Linked DNA regions of Tistrella mobilis. The protein of the gene in region 2 interacts with the protein of the main gene of each other region in a pairwise test. Links are inferred from orthologs where the notes say so. Each region holds a gene or a part of one and is shown on either strand. Other genes may lie near its edges.

What was found.
Region 1: the proteins of P7L68_RS05695 (region 2) and P7L68_RS11230 interact in binary tests that used the Escherichia coli proteins (3 or more experiments, as listed by UniProt). The link is inferred for Tistrella mobilis from one-to-one orthologs.

Annotation. Positions count from the first base shown.
Region 1 is NZ_CP121017.1:1,194,790-1,199,680, forward strand. Bases 1-3,000 are described here. They hold P7L68_RS11230 (peptidoglycan D,D-transpeptidase FtsI family protein), read left to right. Parts: upstream 1-552; coding sequence 553-2,448; downstream 2,449-3,000. Other genes in these bases: rsmH (16S rRNA (cytosine(1402)-N(4))-methyltransferase RsmH), read left to right, coding at 1-38; P7L68_RS11225 (hypothetical protein), read left to right, coding at 35-556; P7L68_RS11235 (UDP-N-acetylmuramoyl-L-alanyl-D-glutamate--2,6-diaminopimelate ligase), read left to right, coding at 2,435-3,000. Also shown: more of P7L68_RS11235, read left to right, coding at 3,001-3,907; murF (UDP-N-acetylmuramoyl-tripeptide--D-alanyl-D-alanine ligase), read left to right, coding at 3,904-4,891. UniProt on the Escherichia coli protein: Essential cell division protein that catalyzes cross-linking of the peptidoglycan cell wall at the division septum. Required for localization of FtsN.
Region 2 is NZ_CP121017.1:2,356-17,708, reverse strand. The notes cover bases 6,545-9,433. They hold P7L68_RS05695 (transglycosylase domain-containing protein), read right to left. Parts: upstream 9,030-9,433; coding sequence 7,059-9,029; downstream 6,545-7,058. Other genes in these bases: P7L68_RS05690 (class III extradiol ring-cleavage dioxygenase), read left to right, coding at 9,394-9,433; P7L68_RS05700 (multidrug effflux MFS transporter), read left to right, coding at 6,545-7,044. Also shown: P7L68_RS05725 (Sua5/YciO/YrdC/YwlC family protein), read right to left, coding at 1-57; P7L68_RS05720 (hypothetical protein), read right to left, coding at 63-1,268; P7L68_RS05715 (amidohydrolase family protein), read left to right, coding at 1,911-3,128; P7L68_RS05710 (23S rRNA (adenine(2030)-N(6))-methyltransferase RlmJ), read left to right, coding at 3,146-4,108; P7L68_RS05705 (citrate synthase), read right to left, coding at 4,207-5,304; more of P7L68_RS05700, read left to right, coding at 5,824-6,544; more of P7L68_RS05690, read left to right, coding at 9,434-10,209; P7L68_RS05685 (hypothetical protein), read right to left, coding at 10,391-10,666; P7L68_RS05680 (hypothetical protein), read right to left, coding at 10,708-10,974; gyrB (DNA topoisomerase (ATP-hydrolyzing) subunit B), read right to left, coding at 10,978-13,482; DNA replication/repair protein RecF, read right to left, coding at 13,496-14,764; dnaN (DNA polymerase III subunit beta), read right to left, coding at 14,761-15,353. UniProt on the Escherichia coli protein: Cell wall formation. Synthesis of cross-linked peptidoglycan from the lipid intermediates.

The DNA.
Region 1 (4,891 bases), 1.2 Mb from region 2 along the record:
CCGATGCCCAGGGCCTGTTCAGGGAGCCTGCCCGATGATCCGTCCCGGCACCGTCCTGCTTCTGGGCTGCACGGCCGCGATCGCGGCCGGTCTGTTCTGGGTGAAATACCGGGTGGCCAGCCTGGAAGACGCCTATGTCGCGCGCAATGCCGAACTGCTGCGCGAGCAGGAGGCGATCCATGTGCTCAAGGCCGAATGGGCCTATCTGAACAACCCTGAGCGGCTGGAGCGTCTGGCCGGCGAATATCTCGACATCCGGCCGCTTGAGGGGGCGCAGCTGGTGAGCCTGGCCTCTCTGCCGCTGCCGCGCGCCGAGACCGAGCCCAGGCCCAGATCCAAGCCCGGCACCCCGCCGGCCACCTGGCCGCTGGTCGACCATGTCCCGGAACCGCGCAGCACGACGGTCGCGTCTGCGCCGCGCAACGCAACGGTCGCGTCTGCACCGCGTGATGCAACGGTCGCCGCGGCACAGCCGGCGCCCCGGTCTTCGATCGATGCCGCGATCGACAGCGTTCTCGATCAGAGCGGCGTGGTGCTGACAGGGGGTGCGCGATGAACCGCGACGACCGCTTCGGCCCCCGCCGCGAGGATCGCGGCCGCCCGCAGGAAGCGGCGCCCGAGGCGCCGCGCAAGCCGCGCGTGCCGCTGCCGCGTGCCCGCCGGGTGCGGCTGGGTGTTGCGCGGGCGGTCAAGCTCGACGGCAATGTGAAACAGGCGCTGGAGACCGGCCGCAATCGCGTGCTGTTCACCGCGGCCTTCTTCGCGCTCGCCTTCATTGCGCTGTCGATCAAGCTGATTGCGGTGGGCGTGCTGCATGAAGGCGGCGAGCCCCGGGTCGCCCGCGGCGCGCCGCCGCCGCAGCTGGTGCTGGACCGTGCCGACATCACCGATCGCAACGGCGTGCTGCTGGCCTCCAACCTGATCACCGCCTCGCTCTATGCCGATCCCAAGCTGGTGCTTGATCCGGTAGAGGCGGCGGTGAAGCTGCGCACCGTGCTGCCCCATCTGAACCAGACCGACCTGATCGCCCAGCTGTCGGGCGACCGGCGTTTCGTCTGGATTCAGCGCGGGCTGAAGCCCGAACAGCAGTACGAGATCAATGCGCTCGGCATTCCGGGGCTTTATTTCCAGCGCGAGCAGCGCCGGATCTATCCCCAGGGCCGGCTGACCTCGCATGTGATCGGCTTCACCAATGTCGACAACACCGGCCGTGGCGGGCTGGAGCAGGGGCTTGACCGCACGCTGCGCGAACGTGCCGAGACCGGCCGCGGGCCCCTGGTCACCTCGATCGACATCCGCGTTCAGCAGGTGATGCGTGAGGTGCTGCGCGACGCGGTGCAGGAATTCCAGGCGATCGGTGCGACCGGCATCGTGATGGATGCGCGCAACGGCGAGATCCTGGCCATGGTCTCGCTGCCCGATTTCGACCCGAACGCCCCGGTCAACCCCGAAGATCCGGCGATGTTCAACCGGGCGACGCTCGGCGTTTACGAGATGGGCTCGATCTTCAAGGCCTTCACCGCCGCAGAGGCGCTGGATGCAGGCGTGGTGAAGATCGATGGCGGCTTCGATGCCACCGATCCGATCAAGATCGGCCGCTTCACCATCCGCGACTTCCATCCCGAGCGGCGCTGGCTGAGCGTGCCCGAGATCATGCTCTATTCGTCCAATATCGGCGCCGCCAAGATGGCGCTGGCGGTGGGGGCAACCCGGCAGCAGGACTATATGCGCCGCTTCGGCTTCCTGACCCCGGCCCGGATCGAGCTTCCCGAGGTGGGTCTGCCCCAGGCCCCCAATCCCTGGCGCGAGGTCAACGTCATGACCATCGGCTTCGGCCATGGTGCGGCGGTGAGCCCGCTTCAGGCCGTGGGCGGCATGGCGGTGCTGATGAATGGCGGTTTCAAGGTGCCCGCCACCCTGGTCAAGCATCAGCCGGGCGAGCGGGTGGTCCGCGAGCAGGTGATCGCCCCGGAGGTCACCGCCCAGGTGCGCAGGATGATGGTCAGCGTGGTTCAGGACGGCACCGCCAAGAAGGCGCAGGTCCCGGGCTATCTGGTCGGCGGCAAGACCGGCACGGCGGAAAAGGCGGGTGCCGGCGGCTATCGGCGCAAGGCGCTGCTGACCTCGTTCCTGGGCGGCTTCCCGATGCAGGATCCGCGCTATGTGGTGCTGGTCACGCTCGACGAGCCCAAGCCCACGCCCAAGACCTATGGCTATTCGACCTCGGGCTGGAACGCCGCCCCGACGGCGGGTGAGCTGATCCGCCGGATCGCGCCGATCCTGGGTGTGCGGCCGATGTCGGCCGACGGCAGCCCCAACCCGATGCCGGTGCTGCCGCAGAACCGCGACAACGAGCTGCGCTATGCGCTGGTGGGCGACGAGGACGAAACCTCCGTCACCGCCGATCTCCCCCAGTCGGATACCGAGGTGACGAATGCGGCTTATTGAGCTGATCGACCGCGATGCGACCGCGATCGGCGGTGATACCCGGATCACGGGCATCACCGCCGACAGCCGCGCCGTGCGGCCGGGCATGCTCTTCGCCGCCGTCCCGGGCACGGTGCGCGACGGGCGTGACTTCATTCCGGAAGCCATGGCGGCGGGCGCCGTCGCCGTGCTCGCCCCGACAGGGACGGTGGTGCCGGCGGGTGTGGTGCTGGTCGAGACCCGGGACGTCCGCGGCGCACTCGCCCGCATGGCCAGCCGCTTCTATCCGAAGCGTCCGGGCGTGATCGCGGCGGCCACCGGCACCAACGGCAAAAGCTCGGTGGTGTCGTTCACCCGCCAGATCTGGGTGCGGCTGGGCCTGGCCGCCGCCAGCCTCGGCACGCTCGGCTATGACGGGCCGGGCGATCTGGCTGCGCCGGGGCTGACCACGGTCGATCCCGTGGCGCTGCACCGTCTGCTGGATCAGGCGGCGCGGGCCGGGGTGGGGCATCTGGCGATGGAGGCGTCCAGCCACGGGCTGGATCAGCACAGGCTGGACGGCATCGCGCCGGTCGCGGTTGCCTTCACCAACCTGACCCATGACCATCTGGATTATCACGGCACGATCGAAGCCTATCGCGACGCCAAGCTGAAGCTGTTCGCCGAGATCGCGGCGCCGGCCGGCTATGCGGTGATCAATGCCGACAGCAGCCATTACGACCATTTTGTCCGCGCGGCCCTGAAGCGGCCGCTGGCGGTGATCGATTACGGCCGCAAGGCCCGGGTCCTGCGCCTGGTTTCGGTGGAGCCGATGGCCGGCGGCGGCCTGCATGTGGCGATCGAATATCGCGGCCAGCGTCATGAGTTCGGCCTGGGGCTGACCGGCAGCTTCCAGGCCCATAACGTGCTGGCCGCCATGGGGCTGGCCATCGGCTGCGGTGCTGCGCCCGAGGCGGTTGTCGCGGCACTGCCCTATCTGAAGGCGGTACCCGGGCGCATGGAGCAGGTCGGCACCAGCGCTGCCGGTGCACCGGTGCTGGTGGATTACGCCCATACCCCCGATGCGCTGGAGACGGTGCTGAAGGCGGTGCGCCCCCATGCCCATGACCGGGTGGTGACCGTGTTCGGTTGCGGCGGCGATCGCGACCGCACCAAGCGTCCGGCGATGGGCAGGATCGCGCTCCGCGAGGCCGACCACGCCATCGTCACCGACGACAATCCGCGCAGCGAGGACCCGGCGGCGATCCGCGCCGAGATCCTGGCGGCCGGCCCCGATCTGGTCGAGATCGGCGACCGGGCCGCGGCGATCGACACCGCCATTGCCGGCCTGGGGGCCGGCGACGTGCTGGTGATCGCCGGCAAGGGCCACGAGACCGGCCAGAAGGTCGGCGATCGGGTGCTGCCCTTCGACGACCGCGAGGTTGCGCGCGCAGCCCTGCGTGCCCATGGCGGTACGGTGATCGGGGGAGGGGCGGCATGAGCATCACCCGGCCTCTCTGGACGATTGACGCGGTCGTTGCGGCAACCGGCGGTTCCTCTGCGGGGGCTGATGCCGCCATTTCGGGTGTCGCGATCGACAGCCGCGAGGTCCGCCCCGGCGATCTGTTCGTGGCGCTGCTGGGCGATACCAATGACGGCCACGACTATCTGGCGGCGGCGCTGGCCAATGGCGCGGCTGCAGCCCTGGTCCATCGGGTGCCCGAAGATCTGCCCGCCGATGCGGCCGCAAGGCTGATCCGGGTGGGCGACACCATGGCCGCGCTGCAGGCGCTGGGTGCGGCTGCCCGCGCTCGTTTCGCCGGCCGGGTGGTGGCGGTGACCGGCAGTGTCGGCAAGACCGGCACCCGCGGCGCCATCGCTCGGGCGCTCGGCGCCTATGGAACGGTTCATCAGAGCCTGCGCAGCTTCAACAACCATTGGGGCGTGCCGCTGTCGCTGGCGCGGATGCCGGCCGATGCCGACTACGCGGTGCTGGAACTGGGGATGAACCATGCGGGCGAGATCGACGTGCTCTCGCGCCTCGCCCGGCCGCATGTGGCGCTGATCACCAAGGTGGCGCCGGCCCATCTGGGCAATTTCCGCGACGAGGAAGAGATCGCCGACGCCAAGGCCGAGATCTTCAACGGGCTGGAAGCCGATGGCGTGGCGGTGCTGAACCGCGACAACCGGCATTTCGACCGGCTGGCCGCGGCTGTGCTGCTGGGCCATCCCGCAACCCGCGTGGTCGATTTCGCCGCCAGCCGCCATGGTGCCCAGCGCGCCATGATCCGCCTGATCAAGGCGACCCCGGCGGGCGGCGGTACGGCGATTGCAGCCGAGGTGGCCGGCCGGCCGGTGGATTTCGTGATCGGCGTGCCGGGCGCCCATTGGGTGGAGAACGCGCTGGCGGTGCTGGGCGTGCTGCACGGGCTGGGGCTGGAGGCGGGCCCGGGGGCGGCGGCGCTGGCGGCGCTGGAAGCGCCCG
Region 2 (15,353 bases):
TTCCACCTCGGCATCGTCGACGACCTCGTCATCGGGTACGCCAAGTGCTACTTCCATCGTCCTCATGCCCCCTGACTGACGTGGACGACAGGGCCTGCCAGCGCATCGTCGGTCGACAACCGGCGGTGGAGCGCGACCAGTTCGGCCGTGTCGTTAAACCGTTCCGGATCGGCGCTGCGCATCACCGCCTGATAGACGGCCTCCAGCCCTGCCGGCTCCAGATTGATTCCGGCCTCGGTCAGCCGGGCGCGCAGCACCGCACGCCCCGAATGGCGACCGATCAGGATCCGCCGCTCACGGCCGAAATCCGCCGGGTCGAGATATTCGTAGGTGATCGGGTGGTTGAGCAGCCCGTGCTGATGCAGCCCCGCCGCCGTACCGAAGACGTAATCGCCGAGCAGCGCCTTGTTACGCCCCAGATCGACGGAGAGCCTTTCGGCGATTGCCATGCCGGTGCGGACCAGGGCCGCAAGATCGATCGCATGGTCCAGTCGGACGTGATCGGGGCGATAGCGGATCGCGGTCGCTACCTCCTCGATCGGTACCAGACCGGCCCGCTCCCCCAAACCGCCAATGGCGCCCAACACCCCATCCGCACCGGCGGCAAGCCCGGCCAACGCATTCGCGGTGGCAAGGCCCAGATCGTCGGCCGGCGCCACGATCACCGGGATCGTCGGGCCGGTGATCGCCCGCAGCATGCCGAGCGTGGCCGCCGTCTCGGCCGGCAGCATCCGGCCGGTGGTATCGGCAAGGATCAGCCCCCGGGCGCCAGCGGCAAGGGCGGCATGAACCAGACTCCGCAGCATTTCGGGCGCGGCTGCAGCAATCGCCGCAAGCTCTACCCAGACGGGTGCCCGGGGCGCCAGACGGATGATTGCGCCGGTCAGCAGCGCCACCGGATCCCCCCCCTCTGCCAGACGCGGGTCCGTGCCGCATTCCAGCACGACCTCGACAGGAGGCCCACTTTCGGTCGGTCCGGTGCGGCCCAGCAGATCCGCCAGAACCGGCGCATCGGCCAGCGCGGTGCAGACCATGCGGGCCACCTGCCGGCAACGTCCACGACTGGCCTCCAGCAGGGCCAGATCCGCAGGCCGGGCCGCCGGATAACCGATCAGCGCCGCATCAATGCCCAGATCGTCGAGAGCGAGCAGGATATCCAGCCGCTTCGCCGTCGGTGCCGTCGCACCGCGGCCGTCGGCAAGAGAAGCGTCAACCAGTCTGGCTGTCCGAAACCCGCTGGCCGCGACGGTCGGAAGATCGTGATGCATCGGACATGCTCCCTTTGAAGGAACAGGTCGCGTGCCATCAGGGTTGATCCTCAAACCGGACCGCAGGCAATGGCTCACCCACTGCGCGTGGCGGCGACCTGCCGCTGCGCGCTTCACATCCGGTCTGCGTCTTCACGCCGGCAGATCAGTACCCGCCGGCCCCCCGTTCGCGACTGCCCCACTTCGCAGACAAAGCCGGCTTGCCCGCCGCATCGCCTGCGCCACTTGCCCTGGTTCCGCCACCAGCCGCCGTCCCTTCCGGCGCGATCTCGCCCGGCTTTGTGCCGGTGCAATGCCGCTGGCGATCGTTCCCACCGATGACTATCCTGACGGATTATCTACCATCAGTTGGAAGACCCTAAAACATCGCTATCTAACCGGCAACCCGTTTTCTCAACCTTTGCGAGCAATTTGTCTGCGTAAGTATCATATAACGAGACATTCCCCGCCAAGGTCCGGAGATATCGCGGTAGCGGCGATTATTTACGGCAGAATAGATCGCAAAAATTGACAAGCCGGTTTTCGGTGCTCATTTTTGGCTAGGACAGGGCGGCCAATATCACGCAATGGTGGATCGCCCGAAATCGTCTCGCAGAATGAGACATTTGCCATTTCAGGCAGGCAGCACGGCGGAGCAGCCCGATGACCTATCAGTCCGTTCCGAACCGGCGTGGCGCTTTCGCGTCGGCCGAGAAAAAACATCCCTTCATCGATGCCGATTCTCACATTGAGGATCACGACGGCATCTTCGATTATCTGGACCGTGCCTACTGGCACCGGCGGCCCAAGATCGTCCATATCGGCGACATGATCGCCCATCGAACCCAGCGCAACTATGCCTGGCTGATCGATGGCGAGATGCGCCCCAAGATGCAGGGCTATCAGGCGTCCTGTCATGCCAGCCCGATCGTCACCGACTATGCGAAGCTGAAGCCGGTCAGCACCGCCATCCAGGGCATTCTCGACGTCGACGCCTATTGCGCGAAGATGGACGAGATTCAGCTGGATGTGGCGACGATCTACTCGACCCTTTTCCTCCAGCCGCTGACCCGCGATCCGCTGTTCGAGGCGGCGCTGATGCGATCGTATAACAGCTGGATGGCCGAAACCTGCGCCAAGAAGCCCACCCGGCTGAAATGGGCGGCACTTCTGCCGATGCGCCTGCCCGATCAGGCGGTGAAGGAGGTGCATCGCGCCAAGGCCCTGGGGGCGACCTCCCTGATGGTGCTGGGCACGGTCGGATCGGTTCTGCTGCATGATCGCCGGTTCGATCCGGTCTGGGCAGCAGCGGAAGAGGTCGGCCTGCCGATCTGCGTCCATGTCGGCTGGGCCCATGACGGCATCGGCGAAGGGCTCGACAGCCCGGCTGCAGCCTTCATCCTCAATTTCGAGATGACCATCGTCTTCGGCTTCTTCAGCTTCCTGGGCGGCGGCATCCTCGATCGCTTCAAGTCGCTGAAGGTCGGCTTCCTGGAAGGTGGCGCCAGCTGGTTCCCCACCGTGCTCGACCGGATGGACAAGTGGCGGGTGACACCCGCGGCCGAGGTCTGGCCGGCGGAAAAGGCACCGATCGACTATCTGCGCGAGCGCGAGATCTACTTCACCGTCGAGGGTGACGAGGCCAACCTGCCGGCCTTCGTCGATCTGATCGGTGCCGATCGCATTCTGGGAGCCGCGGACTTCCCGCACACCCACTATGCGGGCGGCAAGCTGGGGGAGGCCTTCGGCTCGATCCGCGAGCGCGACGACGTGCCCGATGCGCATAAGGACCTGATCTTCGGCCCCAATGCCATGCGCTTCTACGGGCTGAAGCCCGAGGATGTGCATTTCTCGAAGCCAACGCAGAGCACGCAAGGCTGATACCGGCCAGCCAGGCCTTGTCGAAAGACGCCGGGGCGGTCACCATCCGGGTGACCGCCCATGGCGTTTCCAGGACAGGGCCCGATCCAGGCATGAACTACGCCCACGACTTTCACGCCGGCAATTTTGCCGACATCATCAAACACGCGGCGCTGGCCGCCACGGTCGCTCATCTGGCCCGTAAGTCGAAGCCCTTCGTGGTGATCGATACCCATGCCGGCGCAGGGCTCTATGACCTGGAAGCCCCCGAAAGCCTGCGCAGCGGCGAGGCTCGTGGCGGCATATTCCGTATCGCCGACCGGCCTGCCACCGACGAACCTGCGCTGATCGCCGGGTTGCGGCGGGCACTGGATGCCGTCGATGACGGCCGAGGTGCCATCGGCACGCGCCGACGCTATCCCGGCTCTCCCCTCATTGCCGCCCTTGCCATGCGTCCGGGGGACCGACTGATTGCGGCAGAGACCGTCGACCCGGTGCGTGCGCGGCTGGAACGGGTTCTGACCGCGCGGGCGCCCCGCCCGGGCCCGCGGATCGAGGTGCTGCGCCATGACGGTTACGGCGTGCTCAAGGCCTGCCTGCCGCCGGGAGAACGGCGCGGTCTTGCGATCATCGACCCGCCCTTTGAAGAAGTGGACGAGTTCGATCGTCTGGCCCGCGCCATGGAGGCTGCGATCGAACGCTGGGCCAGCGGCAGCTACCTGATCTGGTATCCGGTGAAACGGGCCGACGCTGCCGAAGATCTGGCGCGGAGACTTGGCCGCGCTCTGCCACCCCATGTCGAGGGCCTGCGCGCGGAACTGTCGATCCTGCCACCCGGCAGCACAGCCGACGGCATGACCACCACCGGGCTGATCGCAATCAACCCCGCCTGGCCGGTTGAAGAAGGCATGGCCGATCTGCTGGACTGGTGCGCCCGCAGGCTGGCGGCAGATCCGAAGCGTCCCGGCCACTGGCGCGTGAGCCCTCTGCCGCGCGACTGATCGGCCACCGCAAAGGTCGTCATCAACAGACGGCCGGCCGCCCCGACGGGGCGACCGGCCGTTCTGCATCGAGGCGCCAGATGTCAGGATGCCAGAGGTCAGGACGCCTTGGGCATCTCGCCGACATAGGTCGATTCCGGTCGGATCAGGCGGTTCTTGTCGGCCTGTTCCAGGATATGCGCCGACCAGCCGGCCATGCGCGCCAGCCCGAAGGTCGGGGTATAAAGGTCGGTGGGGATGCGCACGCCGCGCAGCACCGCCGCCGCCCAGAACTCGACATTCGGATAGAGATTACGGCCGGGCTTGTATTCCGACAGCAGTCGTACCGCGGTCTCCTCGACATGGACCGAGAGATCGAACCAGGGATCCTCGCCGGCAAAGCTGTCTGCCACCTGGCGGAGTGCCACGGCGCGCGGATCCATGGTCTTGTAGACCCGGTGGCCGAAGCCCATCAGGCGCTCACCGGCCTCGATCTGCTGGCGCAGCCAGGGCTCGGCATTCTCCTTGGTGCCGATCTCCTCCAGCATCGTATCGACTTCCGAGGGCGCGCCGCCGTGAAGCGGGCCCTTCAGCGCACCGATCGCGCCGGTGATCGCAGACGCGATGTCGGAACGGGTCGAGGTGATCACCCGACCGGTGAAGGTCGAGGCATTGAGCCCGTGCTCAGCAGTCAGGATGATGTAGGCGTCGAGCGCGCGGGTATGGACCCGGGTCGGCTTCTCGCCATGGAGCATATAGAGATAGTTCTCGGCATGGCCGAGGCGCTCATCCGGCTCGATCGGATCGCGGCCGGTGTTCAGCGCATTGCGATAGGCGATGATCGTCGGCGCCTTGGCCAGGATCTCCGAGGCCTGCTCGAAAGTAGGCGGCCAGGCAAAGCTGCGATCACCGATCGCCGAGGTCGCCGTGCGCAGCACGCTCATGGTGTCGGTCTCGGGCGGCAGCGCCCGGATGATCGTCTTCAGATAGTCGGGAAGCTTGCGGCGGGCCGCCAGCTCGGCACGGAAGGCCTCGCTCTCGCGTTCGTCGGGCAGGTGGCCGCGCCACAGCAGGTGGACCACATCCTCGTAGGTGCGGGAGATCGCGAGATCCTTGGCCCAATTGCCACGATAGACCAGATAGCCGTTCTTGCCGTCGACAAGCGACAGATCCGTCTCGGCGACGACAATCCCTTCGAGACCTGCATTGATCGTCACGCTCAAATCCTCTCCAGCTACGGGGCGTGCTCCGTCGGCGGAGTCCCTCGCTGCCGGCGCCGCCCGCTGGGGCGGGCGTCGGATTTCCGGGGGGCCCCTGCGTCCGGGCCTCAACATGTGGGGGAGATATAACTCCGCAGGCGGCAGTCCGTCAATTTATTCGCGATTATCGCGGGACAACATGTCACCATAGAATGACGGAAACGCCCGTTACGCAACAACCTGTCTCAGACCTGTCCGGACGGCCATCGGTTCGCCGATATTTCACAACCTACTGTAATCCCGTTCTTATTTTCAAACAGACATGTCAGCATCGCTGACATTTTTGAGGTGCCAGAGCAGAAATCATCATGCATAAGTATTCTTCGAGACAAGGTGTGAAATCCTGTCCGGCGAAATTTGTCTCACAAAGCGAGACTCTGCGGTGCGCCTGGCGATCAAGGCGTGCCCCTTGGCCGGCAACGCCTGACAGCCTATAAGCTGGCAGATCTCCACGCGCTTCCGATCGGCATCGCCGCAATGTCCTCCCCCACCCCCGGCTCCGGCCGCGGTGCCGCCCCCAGCCGCGGTATCACCCTGGTCCTGATCGCGCTGACGGCCCTCGGGCCGCTCTCGACCGATCTCTATCTCCCCTCGCTGCCGGCGATGGGGCGGGATCTGGGCGCGGATGCCGCGACCGCACAGCTGACCCTGACCGGCTACATGTGGGGGCTGGCCCTTGCCCAGCTGGTCTACGGCCCCGTATCGGATGCGCTGGGCCGCCGGCCGGTGCTGATCGCCGGCATGGCGGTGCAGGTCGTGGCTTCGGTTCTCTGTCTCTATTCTGCGACCATCGACCAGCTGGTCATGGCCCGGGTGCTGCAGGGGGCAGGCGCCTGTGCGGGTGCCGTGATCGGCCGCGCCCTGGTCCGCGACCTGTTTCCGCCCGAACGCGCCGGATCGATCTTTGCCTCGATCACCTCCGCAACCGCGCTCGCCCCCATGGTGGCACCGATGATCGGCGGGCAGATCGAGGTGCTGTTCGGCTGGCGCGGCAATTTCGCCGCCCTCGGTGTGCTCGGCATTCTGCTGATCGCAAGCGCCGTCACCATTCTGCCGGAGCCGATCACCAATCGCGATCTCAGCCGGATCCGGCCGGTCGCCATCCTGCGGGCGATGAGCGACCTGCTCCACGACCGCCGTTTCGTGGGTCTGGGCATCTGCACCTGCTCCGCCTTCGGCGCGCTTTTCGCCTGGGTGTCGAATTCCTCGGTGCTGCTGATCGAGGGCTACGGCATCCGGCCTGAGCGTTTCGGTCTCTATTTCGGTCTGGCCGTCGCCGGCTATGTGGCCGGTGCCGGTATCGGCGGGCGGCTGGTGATGCGGCTGGGCTCGCTGCGTCTGCTGACCATCGGACTCTGCCTGATGGCAACCGGCGGCCTGGTCATGCTGGCCCAGGCGCTGACCGGCACCGACAGCGCCCTTGGCGTCACCGCCGGCGCCGCTTTCCTGCTTGCCGGTGCCGGTTTCGCCCTGCCTCAGGCCTTCACCGCGGCCATTCTGCCCTATCCCCACATGGCCGGCACCGCCAGCGCGCTGATCGGCAGCACCCAGATGACCACGGGCGGTATCGTCGCTGCCGCCACGGCGCCGCTTGCCGACGGCACGCCGATCCCGATCGCGGGCACCATCCTGGTACTCGCCACCATTGCCCTCACCGCCAACAGGCTGCTGGTCCACCGGCCCAACCGGCCGGCCTGAACCGGCATTCGCCGTCAGCGGTCGAAACGCTCCCCGGGGAAGGCCGGTGGGTTCGAAAGTCGTGACGGCTGGGAAGGTGCCGGGTGAGCAGGCTGCGGTGCCGACGGGCGCCCAGGCTGAGAGGGCTCTGTCGTCTCCTCACCGAACAGGCCGCGCAGCAGGCGCGAGAGCGGATCATCCGACGGTGGGGGCACCGGTGCCGGTGCCTTGGTCTCCAGCACCGGCGGCGGCACCAGCATCATCCGGCCGCCACCTTCCGACATCGCCCGCGCCCAGATCTTGGCCGGCAGCCGGCCACCGGTCACGCCGCGCATGGGCGCGTCATCATCATTGCCAACCCAGACACCGGCCGAGACGGCGCCGGTATAGCCGATGAACCAGGCGTCACGGTAGTCCTGGGTCGTGCCGGTCTTGCCCGCGATGACGGCGCCCCGCAGCTGAGCGGCACGGCCGGTCCCCGTCTCCACCGCCTTGACCAGCATGGCGTTGATCGCCTCGACGGTATGGGCCGACAGAACCGGCTCGACAGGGTCCGGCGCCGTACGCTGATAAAGCACGCTCCCGTCAGCCGCCCGCACGTCCTCGATGGCCCAGGGCTGGACAGGACGGCCCTGATTGGCAAGTGCCGCATAGGCCGCGGTCATCTCCAGCAGGGTCTCGGAACCGGTCCCCAGAGTCACGCTCGGCACCCGCGGCAGGTCGCCCGACAGGCCAAGCCGGCGGGCAGTGGCAATCACCCGATCACGCCCGACTTCTTCGGCCACCCGCACGGTTGCGGTGTTGAGCGAGCGCGCCGCGACCTGCGCCAGCGGCACTTCGCCCGCATATTCCGGCTCGAAATTGGCCGGCGACCAGCCATCTACCGTCACCGGCGCATCCAGTACCAGGCTGTCCGGCGCCCAACCCGCTTCCAGCGCGGCCAGAAAGGTGAAGAGCTTGAAGGTGGACCCCGGCTGCCGCCAGGCCTGGGTCGCGCGGTTGAACTGGCTGGTGCGATAGTCACGGCCGCCGACCATCGCCAGAACGCCGCCATCAGGCGCCACCGCCACAAAAGCTCCCTGGCCCGCCTTGAGTTGCGGCCCGTCGGCTGCCAGCACCTCGCTCACCGCGGCTTCCGCGGCACTCTGCAACTCCGCATCCAGGCTGGTGCGGACCACGATGTCGCGGGTGGTGGGCTCGATATGGGCCGAGAGCTGGTCCAGCACCCAGTCGGCGAACCAGCGCCGGTTGGTGGCGCCCACCGTCGCCCGGGCCGAGGGAGCGAGCTTGGGCACCCGCACCTCTTTCGCTGCCTCCGGCGTCAGATAGCCGACATCGACCAGGTTCTGGACCACCGCCCTCATCCGCCGCTCCGCCCGCTCGGCCGCAGAGGTCGGTGCATAGGCCGAGGGGGCCTGGAGCAAACCCGCGAGCATCGCAGACTGGCCGACATCAAGCTCCTCGACCGGCTTGTCGAAATAGCGCCGCGCCGCCGCGTCGATGCCATAGGCGCCGGCGCCGAAATAGGCCCGGTTCAGATAGCGGGCCAGGATCTCGTTCTTGTCGTAGACCGCCTCCAGGCGGAGCGCCATCACCGCTTCGCGCAGCTTACGCTCGAAAGAGCGTTCCGGAGTCAGGAACAGCATCTTGGCCAGCTGCTGGGTGATGGTGCTGCCGCCCTGCACCACCCGGCCGGCCGAAAGATTGGCATAGACCGCGCGACCGATGCCGAAGATGTCGATACCGGGATGCTCGTAGAACCGCCGGTCTTCGGTGGAAAGCACCGCCTCGACCAGGGCCGGCGGCAGATCGTTGACGGTGATCTGGCGGCCGGTCAGCCGGCCGTAGACGGCGATTGCGGTACCATCGCGCGCCAGCACGGTGATGCCCGGCTCCGCCGCAGGCTTGTTCAGTTCATCCAGCGACGGCAGATCGCGCAACACCCAGGCGATGTAGCCGGCAAAGACCAGCGCCACCACGCCAGCAGCGATGCCGACCCGGCGCAACCAGCGTCGCGGCGGCCGACCGCCGCGGCCACCGGTCCCCCCCCTTCCCGCTCCACGACGCCCGTTGCCGCCACCACGACCCGATGCTCTGGCCTCACCGCCAGAGGGGCGGCGCTCTGCCATCAGAAGCGGGCCATCCCGTCCCGGGACCTCGGCGGCAGCCGGCGACAGCACGGGATCACGACGGACGGGAACTGAGGCTCGGCGCATGGATGGCAGGTCTCGGAACGGGGCGGGAACAATGACTTTGCACTTGCGGACACTACGTGGAACGGCCTGTTCCAGGTCGTGACCTTCATGCGACTTTGCCGGATCAGTCCGTAGACGCATACTCGGGATCGAACCCCAGCCGGAGGACGCCCCCATGAGCCAGGCCGCGACCGCGCGCATACCCGCAATCTACATCCCCCATGGCGGCGGCCCCTGCTTCTTCATGGACTGGACGCCCCGCGACACCTGGGCCCGCATGGGCGACTTTCTGCGCGGGCTGATCGTCGGGCTGCCGGTGCGGCCGCGCGCGATCCTGATGGTCTCCGCCCACTGGATGACCGACGATTTTGCCGTCACCGGTGCCGCGGCGCCGGAGCTGATCTACGACTATTACGGCTTCCCGCCACACACCTATCAGCTGCGCTATCCGGCGCCCGGCGATCCCACCCTCGCCGCCCGGGTAGTCGATCTGCTGAGGGCCGCCGACCTCGCCGCCCATGTCGACCCCGCGCGCGGTTTCGACCACGGCATGTTCATCCCGCTGCTGCTCGCAGCCCCCGAGGCCGATCTGCCGGTGGTTCAGCTGTCGATCCGCAATGATCTGGATCCGGCAAGCCACCTCGCCGCCGGTACAGCCCTTGGCGCATTGCGTGACGAGGGCGTGTTGATCCTGGGCAGCGGCATGAGCTTCCACAACATGCGTGGCTATGGCGATCCGCGCTTCGCCCCGATCTCCGACAGCTTCGACGCCTGGCTGACCGATGCAGTAGAGGCCACCCCCGCCGCCCGCCATGCGGCGCTGACGCACTGGGCGGAGGCACCCGCGGCACGGCTCTGCCACCCGCCCCGGGCGGAAGAGCACCTGATACCGCTCATGGTCGCCGCGGGTGCGGCACCCGAAGGACGGGGCCGGAAGATCTTTTCCGACCGGGTGATGGAGACGACGGTTTCGGCGTTCCGGTTCGATTGACGCAGGTGAGCCTCGCGGCTACCAGACCGGCGCGTCTTCATCCTGACTGCGTTCTCGGATGGCTGCCAACAGAATCAGCTTGGATGGTGTGCGAGTTTCATCCCGGGTCCGCAAGCGCTGCACGACATCATCCGTCAGCCCGATCTCGCGGGCGCGGCGCGCCTGTTCGCGGGTGAAGTCGTCATATTTTCCCAGGAAACGCATAGACTTCGACCTCGAACCATTCCAAGGATCGTCCGGGTGCCTGCTGCTCAATCTGGTGAGAAAGATATGGGCGATCAATCCGGTCAACAAGCATTTTGAACAGCACGATCGCCTGCTCCAGGCGATCGCGATCCAACCGAGACGTCGCATCAGCCTGCGCCACCCGGTCAGCAATCAGATCTTCCACTCCGATAAAATCGACATAAAACCCCGGCTCAAATTCGATCCGCGAAACATGGTCGATCGATCCCATGCCGTCCAGGAGACGTGAACCAACCACCTCTATACCAATATTCAACGCGTAATTTTGCAATCCATGCGTCCCATCGCGTGGCGTTTCAAAGCCGAGTCGCGCAAGACCGCTTCGAGTTTATCCTGGCTGGGAGTAACGATATCAAAATCGCCCGAAATGAAGCGTGCAGCCGTATAGAATTCTACAGCTGCTCCACCCACCAGGATCGGCCGCGCAACCCCTTGCGCTTCCAGTTTCCGCGATGCTTCTGCAAGGATCAGCAGTGCGTCCTTGAATGACTGCCGTCCCTGCAGAGCATCATCGGCCATAGATCACACGTCCAGGTTGGAAACGTTCAGCGCGTTGTCCTGAATGAAGTTGCGGCGCGGCTCCACCACATCGCCCATCAGGGTGGTGAAGATTTCATCCGCCTCGTCGGCGTGATTGATCCGAACCTGAAGCAGGGTGCGGCTGTTGGGATCCATGGTGGTCTCCCACAGCTGGTCGGCGTTCATCTCGCCCAGCCCCTTATAGCGCTGCACCTGAATGCCGCGACGCCCGGCCTCCAGCACCGCCTCGAAGAGATCACGCGGGGCGACGACCCGCACCTCGCGCCCCTTGTCGAAGGCGATCGTGGCAACGCCGTCGAAGACCGGGCCCAGTTCGGCCAGATGACGGCTGATCAGCCGCGCCTCGCCGCCACGCGAGAGGCTGGCATCGATGGCATAGCTTTCCTGCATGCCGCGCAGCTCGCGGCGCACCCGGATCCGCCGCACCTCGCCCGCCCGGCCGGCACCGGCCGAGGGGCCGATCTCGCCTTCCGCGGCACCGGTCTCGACCGCGAAGGACCAGCCGCGATCATGCTCGTTGGCACGGGCATCCAGCCGACTGACCAGGACGGTACCGGCGCGTTCCGCCGCCGCCCGGTCGGCAAAGGCAGCCTCGGAAAGCGCGCCGGCGAGGGCCGCTTCTTCCAGCAGCCAGAGCGGCGCACGCCGTGCGATGGCCTTCAGCTGGTTGGCGACATCGCGTGAGCGCTCCACGATCACCCGCAGGTCACCGCCGGCATGCTGGGCACCCGAGGCCAGGGTGAGAACGGTGTCCTCCAGCGCCTGGGCGATCAGGTGGTTCTCTAGCTCCAGCTCGCCCTTCAGATACACCTCGCTCGACCCGCGCTTGATGCGGTAGAGCGGCGGCTGGGCGATGAACAGATGGCCGCGTTTGATCAGCTCGGGCATCTGGCGATAGAAGAAGGTGAGCAGCAGGGTGCGGATATGGCTGCCGTCCACGTCCGCGTCGGTCATGATGATGATCTTGTGGTAGCGCAGCTTGTCGGGATCGAAGTCGTCCCGGCCGATGCCGCAGCCCAGCGCCGAGATCAGCGTGCCGATTTCGGCCGAGCTCAGCATCTTGTCGAAGCGGGCGCGCTCCACGTTCAGGATCTTGCCGCGCAGCGGCAGGATCGCCTGATTGGCACGATTGCGGCCCTGCTTGGCGGAGCCGCCTGCCGAATCACCCTCGACCAGGAAGATTTCGGACTTGGCGGGGTCGCGCTCCTGACAGTCGGCCAGCTTGCCGGGCAGGCTGGTGATATCGAGCGCGCTCTTGCGCCGGGTGAGTTCGCGGGCCTTGCGTGCCGCCTCGCGCGCCACCGCCGCCTCGACCACCTTGCCGACGATCGCCTTGGCGTCCTGCGGGTGTTCCTCGAACCACTGGTCCAGACGCTCGCCCACCAGATTCTCAACCGCCGGCTTCACTTCGGAACTGACCAGCTTGTCCTTGGTCTGGGACGAGAATTTCGGGTCCGGCACCTTCACCGACAGAACGCAGGTCAGACCCTCGCGCGCATCCTCGCCCGAGATCGCAACTTTCTCGCGCTTGGCAAGGCCGGAAGACGCCGCATAAGCGTTGATCGTGCGGGTCAGCGCCGCACGGAAACCGGCCAGATGGGTGCCGCCGTCCCGCTGCGGGATGTTGTTGGTGAAGCAGAGAACATTCTCGTGATAGCTGTCGTTCCACTGCATCGATACTTCGACCGTGATCCCGCTGCGCTCACCCGACACGGTGATCGGCAGCGAGTGCAGCGGCGACTTGCTGCGGTCCAGATAGCGCACGAAGGCTTCGATACCGCCCTCGTAATGCATGCGATGGACCGCCGGTGTCTCCGCCCGCAGGTCGGTGAACTCGATCGTCACGCCGGAGTTCAGGAAGGCCAGCTCACGCAGGCGCCGTTCAAGGGTCGCCGCGTCGAATTCGGTCCTGGTGAAGATGTCGGTCGACGGCAGGAAAGTGATTTCGCTGCCGGTCCGGTCGCCGGAGGGCCCGACGATTTCAAGCGGAGCCTCGGCATTGCCCATGCGGAACCGCATGAAATGCTCGTTGCCCGCCCGCCAGATGCGCAGCTCCAGCCATTCCGACAGCGCATTCACCACCGACACGCCGACGCCGTGCAGACCGCCCGAGACCTTATAGGAGTTCTGGTCGAACTTACCGCCGGCATGCAGCTGGGTCATGATGACCTCGGCCGCCGACACACCCTCTTCCTCGTGGATATCAACCGGGATGCCGCGGCCGTTATCGCGCACGGTCACCGACCCGTCCGGGTTCAACACCACATCGACGGTATCGCACCAGCCGGCCAGTGCCTCGTCGATGGCATTGTCGACCACCTCGTAGACCATGTGGTGCAGGCCCGAGCCGTCGTCGGTATCGCCGATATACATGCCGGGACGCTTGCGCACGGCATCCAGGCCGCGCAGCACCTTGATCGAATCGGCGCCATAGGACGTGGCTGCGATGGCAGTCTCGGACGGGGAGTGTGCGGGCTGCTCTGTCATCGAACCGGTTCCATCATCCTCGGTCATGGTCGTCCGCCGCCGGCAGGGAAGTGCCGGCAGGGTCGACGATCTGGTCGCGGATCGCCGAGGCATCGGTGATCCGCACGAACTGCGCCCGTCCGCCGCCGAGCCCGGCGAAGAGCGGGCGGTCGGTGCCGGTAAGCCAGGCCTGGGCGCCAAGCGAAACGAGCACGTCATACAGCGCGTCGCGTCGCTCGGCATCGAGATGGGCTGCAACTTCATCCAGCAGCAGGATCGGCGCCGATCCTTCCACCGTCCGTTTCAGCCGTGCCACCGCCAGCACCAGGGCCAGCAGCAGCGCCTTCTGTTCGCCGGTGGAGCAGCGCGCCGCCGGCATGCCGTTGCCCTCGTGGGTCACGGCCAGATCCGTGCGATGGACACCGGCCCGGGTCGTCCCGGTCTCGGCATCGATCCCCCGGTTTTCGGCCAGCCGTCGGGCCAGCCCGTCTTCCACCGCAAGGGCGGGCTGGCCGGCAAGTGCCGCCTCCACCTCGCCCTCAATCGCAATCCGGGCCTTGGGGAAGCCGTGACCACCCGCCACCAGAACCGATTTCAGCTGGCTTGCGAAACCCAGCCGCGCAGCCGCGATCGCAACGCCCTTGGCGGCCATGGTCGCCTCCAGCGTGCCAAGCCAGGCGGGATCCCGCCGGCCATCTCGCAGCAAACGCGCCCGCTCGCGCATCGCCTGCTCGTAGGCGGCGATCCGCCCGGCATGGTCGGGATCCAGCCCATAGACCAGCCGGTCGAAGAACCGCCGCCGGTTGCCCGCCCCCTCGACGAACAGCCGGTCCATCGCCGGCGTCACCCAGAGGACCGACCAGCGCCGCCCGAGTTCCGCTGCGCTCGAATTACGCCCATCCACCCGGACAATCCGGCGCTCACGCTCCAGACCGCCACCGGCCAGGCCGGTGCCGACCTCGACCGGACCGTCGGCCGTCTCGACCGTCGCCGCAACTGCCCAACCGCCGCCGGCAGCGCGGATCTCCTCGCCCGGAGCCAGCCGGTCCATTTCCCCAAGCCGCGCACCGCGCAGACCGCGCCCGGGAGCCAGCATAGACACGGCTTCAAGCAGATTGGTTTTACCGGCACCATTGGGCCCGGTCAGCACCACCGGTGCCGGATCCAGCGCCAGACGCAGGGTCGGGTAATTGCGGAAGCCGGTCAGGACCAGCCTGGTGATGGCCGGTCGCATCACGCCGGGCCGCAAGGACGCGGCACCGGTCACGCGCTCCGGAAAATCGGTGAGGTCGGACGTGATCAAATCCGCATCGGCATCAGCACATAGAGCGCACCGGCGTCCGCCGTGTCGCGGATCACCACCGGCGAAGCCCCGTCAGCGATCGCCAGCTCCATCAGATCGCCGTCGATCTGGCCGGCCACATCAAGCACATAGCGCGAGTTGAAGCCGATATCGATGTGCTGGCCTTCGTAGTCGACCGTCAGCTCTTCACTTGCCGAGCCGTTATCCGGGCTGGTCACGGCAAGATCAAGCCGGCCATCGGTGAGCGAGAACCGTACGGCGCGCGACTTCTCGCTCGAAATCGTGGCGACACGATCCACCGCGGCCGCGAAGGGCTTGCAGTCGATGCGCACCATCTTGTCGTTGCCCGCCGGGATCACCCGCTCGTAATCCGGGAACGAGCCGTCGATCAGCTTCGAGACCAGGACCACATCGCCGAAGACGAAGCGGATCTTGGTTTCCGACAGTGCCACAGACACCTCAGCCTCGACCTCGTCGACCAGCTTGCGCAACTCGCCCACCGCCTTGCGGGGCACGATCACGCCAGGCATGCCGGCCGCGCCTTCTGGTACATCCGCCTCGACACGCGCCAAGCGGTGACCATCGGTCG